4 regions of the Caballeronia eucalypticola genome follow, and region 4 is predicted to be linked to each of the others. Evidence: riboswitches for the same ligand, from Rfam matches in the RefSeq annotation. Region 4 holds a riboswitch; each other region holds the start of a gene.
What was found. Region 4 has a riboswitch for cobalamin ahead of ACMX25_RS28040 (TonB-dependent receptor domain-containing protein). Riboswitches for the same ligand answer to the same signal wherever they lie in the genome.
Positions count from the first base shown of each region.

Region 1: linked by a shared signal. The riboswitch ahead of cobG (precorrin-3B synthase) and the one ahead of ACMX25_RS28040 (TonB-dependent receptor domain-containing protein) in region 4 are both predicted to bind cobalamin.
Region 2: linked by a shared signal. The riboswitch ahead of ACMX25_RS24755 (CbtB domain-containing protein) and the one ahead of ACMX25_RS28040 (TonB-dependent receptor domain-containing protein) in region 4 are both predicted to bind cobalamin.
Region 3: linked by a shared signal. The riboswitch ahead of ACMX25_RS24730 (cobalamin biosynthesis protein) and the one ahead of ACMX25_RS28040 (TonB-dependent receptor domain-containing protein) in region 4 are both predicted to bind cobalamin.

Region 1 is NZ_JBLKRU010000024.1:3,606-8,069, forward strand. Features, by position in the region: gene ACMX25_RS24680 (cobalt-precorrin-6A reductase) at 1-143, opposite strand, end outside; gene cbiE (precorrin-6y C5,15-methyltransferase (decarboxylating) subunit CbiE) at 175-1,383, opposite strand; cobalamin riboswitch at 1,524-1,700, shown strand; gene cobG (precorrin-3B synthase) at 1,882-3,123, shown strand; gene ACMX25_RS24695 (precorrin-8X methylmutase) at 3,116-3,742, shown strand; gene ACMX25_RS24700 (precorrin-2 C(20)-methyltransferase) at 3,743-4,464, shown strand, end outside; gene cobJ (precorrin-3B C(17)-methyltransferase) at 4,456-4,464, shown strand, end outside.
Region 2 is NZ_JBLKRU010000024.1:19,124-23,587, forward strand. Features, by position in the region: gene ACMX25_RS24740 (cobyrinate a,c-diamide synthase) at 1-481, shown strand, start outside; gene ACMX25_RS24745 (DUF1289 domain-containing protein) at 478-729, shown strand; gene ACMX25_RS24750 (CbtA family protein) at 782-1,549, opposite strand; gene ACMX25_RS24755 (CbtB domain-containing protein) at 1,557-1,790, opposite strand; adenosylcobalamin (AdoCbl) riboswitch at 1,791-1,939, opposite strand; gene ACMX25_RS24760 (histidine phosphatase family protein) at 1,979-2,539, shown strand; gene ACMX25_RS24765 (hypothetical protein) at 2,570-2,914, opposite strand; gene ACMX25_RS24770 (DUF2878 domain-containing protein) at 3,015-3,575, opposite strand; gene ppk2 (polyphosphate kinase 2) at 3,867-4,464, shown strand, end outside.
Region 3 is NZ_JBLKRU010000024.1:14,336-18,799, reverse strand. Features, by position in the region: gene ACMX25_RS24740 (cobyrinate a,c-diamide synthase) at 1-494, opposite strand, end outside; gene cobO (cob(I)yrinic acid a,c-diamide adenosyltransferase) at 496-1,098, opposite strand; gene ACMX25_RS24730 (cobalamin biosynthesis protein) at 1,095-1,493, opposite strand; cobalamin riboswitch at 1,628-1,928, opposite strand; cobalamin riboswitch at 2,074-2,340, shown strand; gene cobW (cobalamin biosynthesis protein CobW) at 2,512-3,600, shown strand; gene cobN (cobaltochelatase subunit CobN) at 3,604-4,464, shown strand, end outside.
Region 4 is NZ_JBLKRU010000031.1:2,888-7,351, reverse strand. Features, by position in the region: gene ACMX25_RS28050 (winged helix-turn-helix domain-containing protein) at 1-517, opposite strand, end outside; gene ACMX25_RS28045 (porin) at 887-1,903, shown strand; adenosylcobalamin (AdoCbl) riboswitch at 2,112-2,201, shown strand; gene ACMX25_RS28040 (TonB-dependent receptor domain-containing protein) at 2,633-4,464, shown strand, end outside.

The sequences.
Region 1 (4,464 bases), on a different contig from region 4:
CCAAACCCGCCTACGCGGACGCGACAGATCAGATCGTCCGGTACACGGCCCAGTCCGGCGAGGCTATAAATATGCGCAGGGCCGAGACGTCGCGCGATTTTCAACGCGTCGCCGGTCCCTCCCAATAGCAGGGTCCGCATCATTGCGCCGCCCCTGCCGGCCGATCGATCCGCATCACGGTTTGACCGCGTGCAGCAGCGTGATCGGAAGCGCCTGGCGCCAGGTATCGAAGGCGCCTAGCGGCTGGGCATGCGCAACGCTGATACGCGTCATCTCGCCGCCGTGAAGCGCGCGCCATGCGACCAGCGTCATCTCGCTCTGGATCGTGACTGCATTGACTATCATCCGGCCGCCTTTCTTCAGATGAGACCAGCACGTATCAAGCATCTCCGGCACGGTCACGCCTCCGCCGATAAAAATCGCGTCGGGCTCAGGAAGTCCGGCCAACGCGTCAGGCGCTTCGCCCTCGACCAGTTGCAGTCCGGGTACGCCGAGCGCGTCGCGATTATGTTCGATCAGGCGTTGACGCTGGCCGTTCGCTTCGATCGCGATGGCACGGCAACCCGGATGCGCGCGCATCCATTCGATACCAATCGACCCGCATCCCGCACCCACGTCCCACAGCAGTTCGCCGGGCTCGGGAGCAAGCCGTGCCAGCGTGATCGCGCGGACATCGCGCTTCGTGAGCTGCCCGTCGTGCTGGTAAGCGTCGTCGGGAAGACCGGGCGTCAGGGGCAAGCGCCGCGCGTGGTTTTCCGCGATGCATTCGATCGCCACCAGATTCAGCGCGGCCACTTCGCTTGCCGTCCACGCACTGGCCACGCTGTCGATACGACGCTCGCGCTCGCCACCCAGGTGCTCGAATACGCTCAGCCGGCTCGCGCCGAAACCGCGCGTGGTCAGCAATTGCGCGACCACGCCGGGACTCGCGGCGTTGCTGCTCAGAACGAAAAGGCGCGCGCCGTGATGGAGCTGCGTTTCGAGGGCCGCGACCGGGCGCCCGACCAGCGAGACTACCGCGACGTCCTGCAGCCCCCAGTGCAAACGCGCGGCGGCAAGCGATAACGAAGACGGCGCGGGCACCACGCAGAATTCATCGGCAGTCAGTTCGCGGGCGAAAGTCGAGCCAACGCCGTACATCATCGGGTCGCCGCTTGCGAGAACGCACACCTGTTTGCGTCCGTGACGATATTCGAGCACGGGCGCGATCGTAAACGGCGCAGGCCATGCGCGACGTTCGCCGCCTATCCGCGCGGGTAACAACGCGAGATGACGCGCGCCGCCGAAAATAGTATCGGCTGCCAGCAGCGCCTGGCGCGCTTGCCGGCTCAGTCCGCGCCAGCCATCCTCCCCGATCCCCAACACGGTCAACCACGGTGACATCTGCCGGTCCTCTGATCTATTTTCCAACTCGTTCACTCACTCATTCACTGCTCGCGCCTCGTCTGCAACGCGGCCGGCACTATGCGGCTAAAGCACGTACGGCCTGACGCCTGCGCGCTTTAGCCGCTGCAAAAACGGGCATAATAGCGCGGTTAGTCGGTGCCCTTACGGGCCTAACAGGGAACACAGCAGAACTGTGGCTGCCCCCGCAATTGTACGCAGCGAGTCCGCGCTCCACTGCCACTGGTTTCGACTGGGAAGGCCGGTACGGATGACGACCTGCAAGCCAAGAGACCTGCCGACCGCAATTCTTCGTGCAAGCCAACATCGGGCGGGGTGTACCGATGCCGCGAACGTGCCATCCCGTGAAAGGGTCCGGCATGCTCGGGCGCCGCGCGAGACCGGACGGGTCACGCTTTGAACGAACCACTCACTACTGTACGCGGATTAGCGCACGCATCATCCCAAGCATCACGGCCATCGGCGTGTCCCGGTCTGATGCGGATCGTGCCTGCACGCGACGGCGGCCTGTGCCGCATTCGTCTCGTAAGGGGCGAGCTGAGCGCAGCGCAGGCGCGTGTCGTGACGCAAGTGTCGCTCGAATTCGGTTCCGGTTTCATCGATGCAACCAATCGCGCGAATCTCCAGATTCGCGGCGTCACTGAAGAGACAGACGCGCAGGAAGCGCTCGTCTCGCGGCTCGTCAATGCAGGGCTCGGTCCCGACACCCCCGATTCCGACGACCAGCGTAACGTCATGTCCAGTCCGCTGGCGGGCCTCGATTCGCACGCCTTGCTCGATGTCGTCCCACTCGTTTCCACATTGATCGGGCAGATGCAGCGTGACGTGCGTTTGCATCAGCTATCGCCAAAATTTGCGTTGATGGTCGACGGGGGCGAGCGCCTTGCCATGCTCGACCATCCTCACGATGTATGGCTTTCAGTGGTATCGGCGGAACGGTTTGTATTTGGGCTCGCGGGGTGTCCACCCCAATTTGAAAACGATGCGCCTGCGTTGGCTGCGGTGAAAACCGGGCACGTCCCTGAACTCGTTATTGCGCTGCTGCATACCTTCCTCGATCTTGCTCAGCCCTGGCAGACCAGGATGCGTGATCTGCTGACGACATATTCCATCGAAGACATTCTTGGCCGCGCGCAGGAGAAGCTTGGCTTTGCTTTGGATCATGACGTTGAGCATTGGCGACGTCCCGCCTCCGATGCAAAGCTGCGTTTCGGCGTGCATCGTCAAGAGATGGGCGACAGCGTGTGTGTCGGTGCGCAAGTGCCGCTTGGGCGCCTGGATGCCGCAACACTGCTTGCGCTCGCCGATCTTGCGCCACGATTACGCATGACGCCCTGGCAAAGCGTCATGCTGCTCGACGTGCCTTCTGCTAATGCCCAAACGGTCGTTGCACAACTCGCCGCACTCGGTCTCGCGACGAACCCCGACGAACCCTTCGCGCGCCTGATTGCGTGTGCGGGTTCGCCAGGCTGCGCAAAAAGTTTTACCGATACTAAAACTGACGCGCGACTTCTCGCTCGGTCAATGCCGCCCACGGGCGACGTACACCTAAGCGGTTGCGCGCGCTCATGCGCGGCGGCACATCGCGTCGATACCACCTTGCTGGCTGTTGCACCCGGCCGCTACGATCTCTACGGCAACGCACCTGAGCCCCTCGCGCGCCATCTCACCATTGAACAGGCAGCCCGCTGGCTAGCCCGGAGTCACCTTGATGCTTGACTACATTCGCGACGGCCAGGCGATTTATCGCGCGTCGTTTGCGACCATTCGCGCCGAGGCCAACCTCTCGGCCATTCCCACCGATCTCGAGAAACTTGCCGTGCGCGTGATCCACGCATGCGGCATGACAGACGTCATCGACGACCTCGTGTTCTCTCACGGCGCGGGCACGGCAGGCCGCCTGGCGCTCAGCAAAGGCTCTTCTATTCTCTGCGATGCCCGCATGGTCGCCGAAGGCATCACGCGCGCGAGACTGCCGGCGGATAACCGCGTGATCTGCACGCTCAACGATCCTTCCGTGCCTGAACGCGCTCGCGCACTCGGCAACACGCGCTCCGCTGCCGCGCTCGAGCTGTGGCAACCAGATCTTGAAGGCAGTGTGGTCGTGATCGGTAATGCGCCCACTGCACTCTTTCATCTGCTCGACATGCTCGACGCAGGCGCGCCCAGACCCGCGCTGATCCTGGGCTTCCCCGTGGGGTTTATCGGCGCGGCAGAATCGAAAGCGCTGCTTGCCGCCGATAGCCGCGGCGTGCCATTCGTCGCATTGCGCGGCCGGCGTGGCGGCAGCGCGATGGCGGCCGCTGCCGTGAACGCGCTGGCAACGGAGACCGAATAGATGAGCGGACGCCTCTATGGACTCGGTGTCGGCCCCGGTGACCCCGAGCTGATCACAGTAAAGGCACTGCGCTTGCTGACCTCGGCTGCGGTGGTCGCTTACTTCGTGGCAAAGGGCAAGAGAGGCAACGCGTTCGGCATTATCGAAGTGCATTTGAAAGAGACGCAAACCCGCATGCCGCTGGTTTATCCCGTCACAACAGAAGCGCTTGAACCGCCGCTCTGCTATGAAACGATCATCGGCGACTTCTACGATGAATCCGCCCTGCGCATCGCGGATCATCTAGAAGCCGGCCGCGATGTAGCCGTGATCTGCGAAGGCGATCCGTTCTTCTACGGCTCGTACATGTATCTGCATGACCGGCTGTCCGAACGATTCGAAGCGCATGTCGTGCCCGGCGTGTGTTCCATGCTCGGCGGGGTTGCCGTGCTTGGCGTGCCGCTTGTGTATCGGAACCAAAGCTTGTCGGTGTTATCGGGCGTGCTGCCGGAAGCCGATCTCAGGCAACGTCTCGCCACCGCCGATGCCGCCGTGATCATGAAACTGGGCCGCAACTTCGATAAGGTACGACGCGTGCTGACCGAACTCGGACTCGATAAACGCGCGCTTTACGTCGAACGCGCGACCATGGCGAACCAGCGCATCGTGCCGCTGGAAGAAGTCGATCCCATGGCGTCGCCCTACTTCTCGCTGCTCGTCGTGCCGGGGGAAAAATGGCAGGC
Region 2 (4,464 bases), on a different contig from region 4:
ACCCGTTCCCGCGCATGCCGATGCGCTTTATCTGCCGGGTGGATATCCGGAATTGCACGCCGTTCAACTCGCCGCGAACGCAGTCAGCGCCGCCTCAATTCGTGCGCATAGTGGCGCAGGTAAAGCGGTGGTCGCGGAATGCGGCGGCATGCTGTATCTGCTCGATTCGCTGACGGACATAGAGGGCTCGCAGCATACGATGCTCGGTCTCCTGCCCGGCCACGCGAAGATGCAAAAGCGCCTGGCCCGGCTCGCGATGCAACGTGTTGAAAGCCGCCACGGCACTCACACCGGCCACACCTTCCACTACTCGTCGATGACCACTTCCATGCTGCCAGCGCTCACCGCGACGCATGCCACCACGGGCGTGGAAGGCGAAGCGATTTACCGTCACGGCCCGATCACCGCAACCTACATGCACACTTACTGGCCGACGAATCCGGCGGTAGCAGCCGCCCTCTTTCGCGGCGAAATGCTATGACAATTACCCCGATGGAAATGCCTACCGAAATAAAAGTACCGCTTGAACTCACGTTCACTATTGAGCGCGCCAGACGGCTTGAACCCGTGGGCTCACCCTGCACGGACGTATGCCGGCTCGACAAAACCACCGGTCATTGCGAAGGCTGCTTCAGAAGCCGTGAAGAAATCAAGGCATGGAAGACCATGGCCGATACCGACAAGCTCGCGCTGTTCGATACCCTCCTTGCACGCAAGACAGCGCGATAAAAAAGGGGCGGCCCGCAAGCCGCCCCTCATTGAGTCTCCGCTCGCGAAAAGCTCAAGCCGAAGCAATCCGCCGTGCCGGCACCTTCTCCAACTCGCGATGTGCAAGCGCACCGAAGAGCAAGCCGAGCGTGGTCCAGATCACCGCTTGAATACCAATCGCGGCCACGCGGAATTTCCACAGCAGCGTGGCCGAGAACAGCCTCGGCACTTCATCAATCGGCGGCAACGCAAGGTACGCCAGCGCCATCAGCACGATATACACAGCAATCGAAACCAGTACCGCGTTCCAGTTGCCATGACGCGTTTGCAAACGGCGCTGCAGCCGAACAGCAAACACCGCCACGATCAGCGAGATCGCGACCATGCCGAAAAACAACGCGGTCCGTGCGCCGATGGTGTCAGGATTGCCTACGGATGGCGGATTAGGCGGGTACTTGAGGAACGGCACAATCGCAACCGTCACGAAGCCGAACAAACCGAGCAATGCCGACGTGCCGCGTGCGCGCAAAACGCCCATCCGAGCATACGAGAAGGCGAACACGAGCGAGAACAGGCCGCCCAGTGCTGTCCCGAACACGCAAACACCGGTCAGCAAACCTAGTCCCGCTTGCGTGCCGCGACTGACAAGTTCGACGTCGTCGGCGGGATCGTGCTGATGCCCCGCCGCCGCTTCCGCTTGCTCGTGCAGCTTTTCCTGCTGCGACTCAAAAGCAATCGCCCGTTCAACTGCAGGTTCACCAAAGGTCTTGGCCACGCAAAAGCCGAGCAGGCCCGCGACTAGTCCCGCGATCATGCCGCGTATCAAAAGGTTTCGGATCATGTCGTTCTCAGTGGCAGGGAAAGCCGAGCAGATGGCGACCGTCGTGGACGAACTCGTGGATGTACATGCCCTGGAAGATCGACGTCGCGCCCTGTTCGGCGCCGACAAAATAAATCGCGAGCAGCGCAAGCAAGCCAATAAAGATAGCCCAGGGCAACACTTCGCGCACCGGAATGGGCACGGGTGCATCAAATGCGGGATTGATGCCGGAGAAACTGGCGGATGTGGCAGGGCGGTTCATGAACGACTCCAAGGGAATACGCGTCCCGTAAGACAAAAGAAAGGCTGCAGCGGGGGTCTGACTTGCAGATAGGAATATCTGCTCACAGTGGCGCGACCGTGCCGGGTTTTCACCGGCTTCCTCGCGCTGCAAGCTTGCCATTCTAAAATGAGTTGGTGGAATGTAAAGCAATCCGTTAATCGAGAGCCATGAAAACTGAACTTATCTTGCTGTGTCACGCAACTACGCGCGCGATGAAAACCGGCTCGTTTCCGAAAATAGGCGACGCTATTGATGAATCGGAGTTACCCCGTCTCCCGCAACTTGCTTCGGCGTTTCGTCCGGATCGTGTCGTCACAAGCCCGGCAGACGCGGCCATGCAAACGGGTCACACGTTCAACATTACAGCGAGTGTCGACACCTCATGGCGCGATCTTGATTACGGTCGATGGCAAGGCCGCTCAATCCGCGAGATCCATGATGAAGATGCGGAGGGTTTGGGCGCATGGCTTTCCGAACCGGGAAGCATGGCGCATGGAGGCGAGAGTCTGGAAGCCCTTCAAACAAGGGTTCGCAGCGCACTGAAGAACAATCGGGAGGCCGGAGTCACGCTGGTCGTGACGCATGCCATCGTAGTGAAGACCGTGCTGGCCACAGTCCTGGACGCACCCCTGACTGCAGTCTATTGCATGGACCTGGAGCCGCTTTCGGCCATCACACTGACCCGCTCAGGCGACGCATGGCGTCTTCGATGCAAATCTTTCGTGTGATAAAACCACCGTCGTCTTCGCTGGCGTGCGTCAGTCTGCGGCGCCGCGTGCCATCCGCTGCAGCGTCGAAGAGTCGATCGCGCCTGCGCAGATCCTGACCGCTTCTTTCAGCGTGCGGGGGCGGCCCGCCGCGAAATGCGCTTCAAGAATAGCGATGGCGCGAAGCCGTTCACCATTGCCGAGCTTCTCGCCGGTCGCTAATTCGAGCACCGATATAAAGTAGGTCGCCGGTGGCGTCGAGCGCGAAGACCCCGTTGGCGTGGCGACCGGAATGGCATCTGTCCACGCCTGTTTTGCAATGGTCGCTACATCGGATTGGGCGCGCCAATCCGCGCTTCTCAATTCACTCAGTTCAAACTCGTTTCGACTGGTCATCAATCAAGCCCTGAAATATTCCTCGGATCACTGCGGGGATAAATAGCAAGGATTATTCCAGGTTGGATGAGTACGCTAAAGACGAATCGGGACGCACCGCTCAGTGCACCCCATCCCACCGCCGTGAGAACACGATCAGCAGCGGCATCAGGATCGCCCAGCCGATAGCCAGCAAGATCATCGCGGGCAGCGGATGCACGAAGCGAACCGCGCCGAGCGCTGCGCCGGCGCGAAACGACATCGGTCCGGCAATGGCGCCGAGCACCGAAGCAAGCAGTACGCGTTGTTTGAGCCAGCCGAACGTTGTGTTGAATTGAGCGGCAAACAGCGCCCACAATGCAAGGATCCAGTAAGGTGCAGCGCCGGGCAATATCATGCCGTTGGGGTACGCCAGCAGTCCGCTGAGAACCGGCAGGCTCTCCCAGATTGCGCCCATCGCTACTACACTGACCAGTAGCTTGAACTCTGTCAGCGGCCGCTCGACCCGCGCCAGATGGATGGCGACGAGCATGACGGCTGTGGCGACGCCCATCCATGGGACGTCGTGTGCAGCGCTCAGTACACACGCAAACCAGCCGAGTTGCCCGACCACGAAATAGATGGACGGTGCCCAGCGCTCCGCCCTCGACGGGCGCCGTGTGCCAAAGGATGAGATTTGCATGCCGTTTCTTGTTTCCAGACCAGGTGCGTAAGGTGTGAAGATGCAATACCGCTCGACGTATAGCTTGCGCATATCGCATGCCGCCCGCTTGTGCACCCTAAGCACGATACCCGCGATGCCCGGACAAACGTGGATCATTCGTCTGACCATCGGCTCCGCTTTCGACGGCCCTGTCGTAACATTCCTGAAATTATCGCGCCGGATAATCGATAATTTGCAGGATTGCCGGTTTTGTATTGCCTGCAGGGACGAGTCAACGCGGTCAATACGCCCAACCAAACGGAGCTTCCCATGATTTCGCAGGATAAACAGCGCCGCTTCGAAGAAGACCTGATTGACAGCTACGACGAAGAACTCGAGATGGAAGTCGACGACCGTATCCTCGATGGCGACAGCGCGCTTTCCGCCGAAGCACGCGAGCAGCGCAAGATCTACTTTCGCGAACTGTTCCGCCTGCAAGGTGAACTCGTCAAGCTGCAGGACTGGGTTGTCGCCAGCGGCCACCGGCTCGTGGTGATCTTTGAAGGACGCGACGCCGCCGGCAAGGGTGGCGCAATCAAGCGCATCACGCAGCGGCTGAATCCACGGGTTTGCCGGGTCGCTGCCTTGCCCGCACCGAACAATCGCGAACGCACGCAATGGTATTTCCAGCGTTATGTCTCGCATCTGCCGGCGGGCGGCGAGATCGTGCTGTTCGACCGCAGCTGGTACAACCGGGCGGGCGTGGAACGCGTGATGAATTTCTGTACCGATGCCGAGTACGAAGAGTTCTTTCGCTCAGTGCCGGAATTCGAAAAGATGCTGGCGCGCAGCGGCGTGCAGATCCTGAAGTACTGGTTCTCGATCACGGATGACGAACAGGAAGTCCGCTTTCAGGCGCGCATTCAAG
Region 3 (4,464 bases), on a different contig from region 4:
CCTTCGGGAATGGATTCGCTCAGCATTTGCGCATGCCGTGCCGACGCCACGCGATTGGCAAGCACGCCGTGAAACGGCAGGTCAGCGCGATAGCGCGCGAGTCCAAACGCCATTGCTCCGAAGGTCTGCGCCATGCCGTGCGCGCCGATCACAGCGAGCACCGGCACGCCGAACGTGGTGGCGAGATCGGCGCTGCTGGGCGTGCCGTCGAAGAGGCCCATCACGCCTTCGATCAGGATCAAATCGGCTTCCTGCGCGGCTTTTGCGAGCAGCGCGCGGCAGCCGCTTTCACCCACCATCCACAAATGCAGCGAATACACCGGCGCGCCGGACGCGCGCTCCAGGATCATCGGATCGAGGAAGTCGGGACCGGTCTTGAAGACCCGCACTCGCAGGCCATGCCGCGCGTAATAGCGAGCGAGTCCCGCGGTGACGGTGGTCTTGCCCTGGTTCGACGCGGGCGCGCTGATGAATAAAGCGGGGCAGGCGCGCACGTCAGAACTCGACGCCGCGTTGTGCCTTGACGCCTTGCTCGCGATACGGATGCTTGATCGCGCGCATCTCCGTCACAAGATCTGCTGCTTCGATCAGCGCATCCGGCGCATGGCGGCCGGTCACGACCACATGCAGCATCTCGGGCCGCGCAGTGAGCACCGCGAGCACTTCGTCAAGGGGCAGGTACTCGTATTTGAGCACCGTGCACAGTTCATCGAGCACGACCATTTGATACTCGCCGCTTTCGATCATCGTGCGCGCAGCGTCCCAGCCTTTGCGAGCCGTAGCAATATCGGCATCGCGATTCTGCGTGTCCCACGTGTAGCCGTCGCCCATGGTGATGAAGTCGCAGTGCGCGATTGCGCCCAGGAAATCGCGCTCGGATGTGTGTAATGCACCTTTGATGAACTGCACCACGCCGAGCCGCATGCCATGCCCGAGCACACGGACGGCCATGCCGAACGCCGCGGTGGTCTTGCCCTTGCCGGTGCCTGTATTGACGATCAGCAGACCCTTTTCTATCGATGCGGCGGCCTGCTTTTTCTCGTGACCTTCCTTGCGCCGCTGGGTCATGCGCAGATGCGATTCTTCGTCCGTTTTCATGATGTTGTCTCGTTGTCAGTCTGTTGATTCAGATTGTCTTCAGCGATAGCGACAGTCACGCCATCGGTCACCGTCTTCGGCGCGACAATGCGGCCATTGCGCGACGCGAGCAACGCGCACGGCTCGCACACACCGTCGATGCCAAGCAGCGCCTGAACGCGTTCCGACGCGCCGGTTTCAACCTGCGCGATGCGTTGCTTCGAGAAAAAATGCAGCGGCAAACCGTGGCGAGCGGCGAATTCGAGCAGCGCGGTTTCGTCTTTCTTGCTATCAATCGATGCCAGCGCGCGAGCGCCCGCCAGTGGCCGCGTTCCCAGCGCCGCGAATACGGCAGCATGAATCTGTTCGACGCTGACACCGCGACGGCAGCCTATGCCGATGACCCATGCGCTCATGATGGCCCGCGTAAAGGTAAAGGTCGGCGCGAGGGCGGTGCCAGACGCGGAAAAATTGGATTCATGTCAGTCGATAAAAGCATTGCGTCCTTCATCCGTCCCTCGCGGATGTGGCGTCCGGCGCGCTTTTAGAGCGCGCCACTTGGCGACTGGCCGGTATCCGGGCTGAGCAACCTCATTCCGCTCGCCTTCCCGCTCCGCGGAGCAGTGGCTATGGAGGAAATGGGCGCGCGGGTCGAACGAGCGTCATTCGATGCGCGCGCGGGTCGCTTACCGTTGCGGGGACAGCACAGGTTTTGTCGACACTGCGCGTGAGGTCTCAAGCGTAAGTCTTAAGCGTTGAACCTTGAAAATACGCGCGTGCAGCATCCTGTTTCCCGTTTAACTACGCGCGCGGGAAAAGCGCGCGTGAGCACCTACGCGCGCGGGAAAAGCGCGCGTGAGCACCAGACGCGGGCCAAAGATAGCACAGCGGGTGTGGGTTGCGCTGGGCTTTCAGGCCTTTAACCGCCACGCGATCCCCGCGCATACCCCACGCGTACCCCGCCTGAACCTTGACGCTAATCAGCCATCAGCCTAGACTTCGCGATAGTTTTCTGGTGCTCGCGCGCGGTCTCTGCTGCGCGCAGTTAAACGGGAAGCAGGGAGCGTTGCCGGAACTCTGGCCATGCCAACCTGCGCTGCCCCCGCAACGGTAAGCGAAAATCGCGCGACGTGGATTCACCCCTGTTTTACGTCATGTAGCGCGATAAAGCCGGCTTCAAGAACCACTGCATGGCCATGCCACGCGGGAAGGTGAAGCGGCACTTTCGCCAGCCCGGATACCGGCCGGAACGAGTCAACACTGAAGCGGACGATGTCGCGGGGATGCGGCATACGCTCGACACTTTTCACCATGCTGTTTCCGGATATCCGTCCCGCATCGCCGTATTCGCACGCGCATTTCAATGCTCGCGTGAGTCGCAAAAGGGCCGCGCATTCCGGCAGCAAGCAGCCAATCGATAAAACGGAGCAACGGATGCAAACGCGCAAAATCCCGGTCACGGTGGTCACGGGTTTCCTCGGCAGCGGCAAGACCACGCTGATGCGGCACATCCTGCAACACGCGAAAGGGCTGCGGATTGCGGTGATCGTGAACGAGTTCGGCGAACTGGGCATCGATGGTGAAATCCTGAAGGGCTGCACCATCGGTTGCGAGGATGAAAGCGTCACGGACCAGCCGAATCTGTACGAGTTATCGAATGGCTGTCTTTGCTGCACGGTGCAGGAAGAGTTTTATCCCGTGATGGAGCTGCTCGTCGAGCGGCGCGATCAGATCGATCACGTGCTGATCGAGACCTCCGGACTTGCGTTGCCCAAGCCGCTCGTGCAGGCGTTCAACTGGCCCTCCATCAAGAATGCGTTCACCGTGGATGCCGTCGTGACGGTGGTCGATGGACCCGCTGCGGCAAGCGGCCAGTTCGCGGCTAACCCCCAGGCAGTGGATGCACAACGCCGCGCCGATCCGAATCTCGATCACGAATCGCCGCTGCATGAGTTGTTCGAAGATCAACTCGCTTCAGCGGATCTGGTGGTCCTCAACAAGACTGATTTGATCGATGAAACGCAGCAGCGCGCGGTGGAAACGCTGATTCGCGGCGAGATTCCGGCCGGCGTCAAGATCGTACCGGCGCAGATGGGGCAGCTTGATCTGCATGCGCTGCTCGGGCTGGAGGCAGCGTCGGAGACGACGATTCATCTGCGTGTCGACCATCATGGTTCTGCCGACGACGAAGGCCACGTCGATCATCACCACGATGACTTCGATTCAGTCGTGGTCGAAGCACGGGTCGAGTCGCGCGAGGCCGTGATTGCGGCATTGCGCTCGCTGGTGGATGCCAACACGATTTATCGCGTGAAGGGTTTCGCGGCTTTGCCGGGCACGCCCATGCGGCTGGTCGTGCAGGGCGTGGGTCAGCGGTTTGACACCTACTTCGATCGCCGTTGGACCGGCAAGGAGGCTCTCGAAGGCATCAGCCGCTTCGTGTTGATTGGCGAGGATCTCGACCAGCCGCGCCTGCAACAAGCGCTGACTGCCGCCCTCGCCAACGCACCCGTGCAGGCCTGATCCATGCATCTGCTACGCACGACGCCCGGTGGTTTTGTCGACGACGCTGCCGGCGTCATGCGTATCGACCAGACGCCGGCACCTGTCGTCATATTGAGTTCCGCCGATACCACGCTCTCGCTTTTAGCCAGTGTCGTGCCGAATCTGGAAGCGGACTTCCCGGCGATCCGGCTGGCGAACCAGGCGTTCTTGCGCCAGCCGGCATCGGTGGATTTTTACGTCGATGACGTGCTCAAACATGCACGCGTGATCGTTATCGATCATCTTGGCGGCGAAGCGTATTGGCCCTACGGGATCGAGAGCATCACCACGCTTGCGCGCCGCAATGGCCAGATGCTCGTGATGTTTTCGGGCGACCTGCAGGAAGATGCGAATCTCGTGGCGAAGAGTACAGCCGAGCCTGCGTTGTGCGATCAGCTTTGGCGTTATCTGCGTGAGGGTGGCGCGAAGAATGCCGAAGCGTTCCTGCGTTGCATCGCGTTCCGGGCGCTGGGATATGGGCGTGAAGCGAACGAACCGACCCCGTTGCCAGCGGTGGCAATCTATCATCCGGCGCGGCAGATCGCGATCGTGGACGACTGGAAGGAGCAGTGGGTTCAAGGCGCGCCCGTTGTTGCGGTGCTGTTCTATCGGGCGCATTTGCAGTCCGGCAATACCGATGTTTTCAATGCGTTGATCGATGCCCTGGAGGCGCAAGGCCTCAACCCGCTGCCGATCGCCATGGCGTCGCTTAAAGACCCGTTGAGTCGCGAGGTCGTGCAACAGCTTTGCGCGGATCACGCTGTGTCACTGGTGCTGAACACAACCTCATTTGCTGCCGGCGTCATAGACGACCCTGTGCCGTTCGAACTCGCGGGCGATGCG
Region 4 (4,464 bases):
CCATCAACTCGCCGGTTGCGAACAGCACTTCCAGGTGCCGTTTCTCTGGTTTCCAATCCCACCAGCCCGCGCCGTTGCCGCCTTCCCGAGCGAAATCGGCTGAGCGGATAGGGCCGTTCTCACGGATTTGCTCAAGCAGGCGCTCGATGTCGTCACGATATTTCTCATGCCACTCCGCCGCGTATTTCCAGCCCATCCCTACGGGATCGAGCATTCGGTGACGCAACAGACCGTAGTCCTCTATGGGCACCAGGCAGGCCTCGTGCGACCAGTATTCGAACAGGTAACCCTCGGCCAGATGCTCGTCGAGCCATTGCGGTTGATAGTCGCCAACACGGCTGAACAACACAAGATAAGGACTGCGAGCAACCACGTGGATGGTGTCGATCTGCAACTGCGCCATGCGGCGAATAGCGTCCAGCACGTCTGGTTTTGTCGCCTTGCGGCGCGGCGGCGCAAGCAGTCCTTGGGCGATCAGATGCAGGGTACGGGCGGCCGAAAGGGGGATTGTTTCCATGCGGTGGGTTCGTGAGCGGGAGCACGTTGGCCGACTACGTTACCAGAGGACCGGCCAGGACGCGCGACGGCCAAGCACCATTGCAGGATTCGTCGAACATGCCGATGGCCGGGCTTACCTTTCAGTCCCGCATCAGCGCCCGGCGCCCGGTTCGGCGCCGGAGGAACGGGCAGGGAGCACGCCGTGCCCCCTCACGTACCCTTATTCTCGCCGTCATCTAGGCATTTTCCCCTACGTTCAAATCGCTTGACTGCCAAGAAATGGCACCCTACATTTTGATCCTGTTCATACATGTACTTTTTTGAGCGGATAGGTAGGTAACTTGTTCACTGCCGTGGCACTTCCGATATTTTTATCACCGGGGGGGTTATGAAGCTGGGTCGATACGCTGCATGTGCAGCGTTGTTGTCGTGTAGTTATGCCCACGCAGATTCTGGCGTGACGCTCTACGGTATCGTGGACGAATTCTTTCAATACGTGAACACGGGCAATCATTACACCGCAGCCATTGGATCGAGTTCCGAATGGGCCAGCCGTTTTGGACTAAAGGGCTCCGAGGATATCGGCGGCGGCAACAAGGTTAATTTCCAGCTCGAGAATGGCTTTAATCCGAACGACGGCTCATTCGCTTCTACCGGCCAGATGTTCAACCGGCAGGCGTGGGTCGGGTTATCGGGTAATTGGGGTGAGGTGAGACTGGGCCGCCAGAACTCGCCGGTCTTTTACGATCAGGGTTATCTGGACGCATTTGGAGCCGCGACTCAAGCGTCCGGATTCAGCAACATGATGACCTACGTTGTGCGCACGAGTAATACCGTCTCGTACCAATCGCCGGTCATCGGAGGCTTGCAGGCAGGCGTCTACGCCGGTTTTGGCGACGCGGGAGGATTGCGCTCGGCAGGATCGGGCTATCAGGCCGACCTTCAATACAACAGTGGGCAGATCGCCGCTACTGTGGCATGGCAGGCTGTGAAAAACGCCAGTAATTCCTCAACCGATACCGCCATGGAAGTGGGCGCTTCTTACACCATCCAGAAGGCCACGATTTACGCCGGTTGGGCCGCGAGCAGATGGACGGATATCAATCTGAACGTGGACGTTTACGGCGTTTCCGGCAAATATCAATTCACGCCGAGTGTATTCGTGGCATTAGGCTATACCGCGTTGCATGATAAAACCGCCGCTGGCAACAATGCGAATCAGATTGCCGCGCTGGCTCAGTATGATCTCTCTAAAAATACCAGCGTATACAGCACGATTTCTTATCTGACCAACCACAATCAGGCGTCTTATACGCTGGCCGGATCGGCGAATTCAGGCTTGCCGCTGGCCTATGCCGGCGCCAATCCGCACGGCATCTCAATCGGCATGTTTCATAAATTCTAGGTGACGTTATCGGTATGACATGTGCAAAACATGTCCATGCATGTCTGCTTCACGAAGAGTCTCCGCAATCGACTGCGCCGCAGTGAAAAACGTTTGAACAATACAGGCGCGTCGAAAGCGGACCTGGTCGCAGCAGGGCAAAAGGCCGATGACCTGATAACCCTCACCGGGTAGTGCTGGATGGGTTTTCAGAAGTAAAATGCGCGCTTACGACTCGTGGAAGCTGGTGTAAATCCAGCGCGGTCGCGCCACTGAGACCGGTTTCATCGCAAACCGGAAGTCAGACCTCGGCGTCGTATCCCTCTTTCCGACTTTGGGGCGCGCACTCCCCGGGAGATAAGCATATGACCGATACTGCCCGCCATCCGGGCATCCAGCCGAGGCGGCATTGCCTTGATTCCCCAGCTTGGTACGCGTTGGCGAGCCACCCTCGCGTCGATAACCCTGTTGCCTGCTTGCCGCGTCTGGCAAGGTCAACGACTCAGGCATGAGCCGGTATTAGCCTCGCGATAAAACCCATTGGTTGCTTCGAGAATATGCCTGACCGCTGTACATGCTCGCAGGATGATCCCTGTCGAAGCGGACTTGTAGCATCGGGTCGTGGCGTCCGCGGCCGGGCAGTGACCCCCTAAAGACCATGGGTCTTGTCATGCCGGCATCCAAAACCGGCATGCTGCATTTTCGTTCGCAGCATGCCTACAGTATTCCCCATAACAAGGTTTTCGCCGTATGAAGTTCCGTCATTTCATCCTCACCTCTGCGCTGACGGTTTCGGCATGGCAGGTTGCACAAGCCGCGGACGATTCGTCGTTGCCGCAACCGGAACAGCTCCCGTCCACTGCCACATTGCCGAACATTGTCGTCACCGGTGACACGCAGCATTTGCCGCAATCGTTCGATCAGCGCTATGCATCTACACAAGTTCTCACCCGCGCGGATCTCGACCGCCTGTCGCCAAGTGACCCGAGCATCACGCAAGCCCTCGCAACACTGCCGGGCGTGACCATTTCACAAAACGGCGGCCCCGGCTCGCTTTCCTCCGTCAGCATCCGTGGTTCATCAGGCAGTCAGGTCGCGGTGTTCATCGATGGTATCCGCGTTGGTTCGTCGACTACGGGACAAGCCGCATGGGCCGATCTGCCGACCTCCGCCTTTGATCGCGTTGAAGTGATTTCAGGGCCGGCGGCCGCTTCATTCGGCGCGGATGCGGTGGGTGGCGTCGTGCAACTCTTCACGAACCACGCAGCCAACCAGCCCAACCAGACCACGATCTCAACAGGCGGCGGGTCGAACAAAACATTCGATACGCAGATCCGCACCTCAGGCAGTATTCCGTCCACGGGACCGCTCTCGGTACTGTCCGGGCTGACTTATTCGCTGGGCCTGCACGACTACAATACTGCGGGAATCGATGCAACCCAGCCTGGCGCTTACGGTCATGAGGATGGCCGCAATCCGTACCATGCTCAGGACGTTGATGCGCGTCTCGGCTATGCGCGCGACAACTGGTCGATCTCCACATTCGCGCTGTATCACCGGTCCGATCTGTCCTACGACAATGCCGGCGGCGACAACCGTCAGCTTGATCATCAACTGACGACTGGCGCTGCATTTCATCTGGACATCACGCCGTACACGCAGTTTGACCAGTCTGTCGGTTACGCCACGGACCGTCAGTTCCTCTACGCGAACGACCCGGCCATTCCGACCGATGAGATCGACTCGACGCGCCTCAGCACATCGACTTCGCTGACCCATCAGGAACGCGGAATCACGCTCTTCAGTCTGCCGGTATCCGGCGAGACCAAGCTCGCGTACGACTTCACCCGTGAACAAGCTTTCCTCCCAGTCGATATTCCCACGGGCCTGCCGACACGCAACGATTCGGCCTTTTCACTCCATCAATCGATGACGCTCGGTGCGTTTTCTTTGTTCCTGGCCGGGCGCCACGAGATCATTCAGGGCCGGTCGGTCAATACCGGCAATGTCGCGCTGGCTTATGCGATCACCCCTGTTTATACGGCGCGCGTTTCGTATGGCAACGCATTCCGGCTTCCGACTTTCAACGACCTCTACTACCCGGGTTTCGGGAATCCGAACCTGCTGCCTGAGCGCAGTGACACGGTCGAAGCAGCACTAGATGCGGCCACGTCATGCGGTACCTTTACGGCCGCTATTTATGACACTCGCGTGCATGACCTCATCACTTATGACTCGGTGACTTTTCTCCCGGTGAACGTAGGGCGCGCGCATATTCAGGGCATCGACCTGTCGTACAAGGGCACGCTTGGCAACTCGACATTTGTCAGTCTCGCAATTGGAATCTTGAATCCGCAGGACGTTACCGACCAGACGTGGCTTAACCGTCGTCCGCGCCAGACCGTCAGCCTGAACGTCGATCACACGTGGGATGAGTTTCATCTGCATGCGCTTAGCACTGGCGTATCCTTGCTTTACGGCGGGTCGACCTACGACGACCAGTTCAACGCAACCTACCTGCCTTCGTACACAATCGTTGGCCTGCGTGCCGCTTACAAGGTCAATTCGCGCCTCACCGTGTC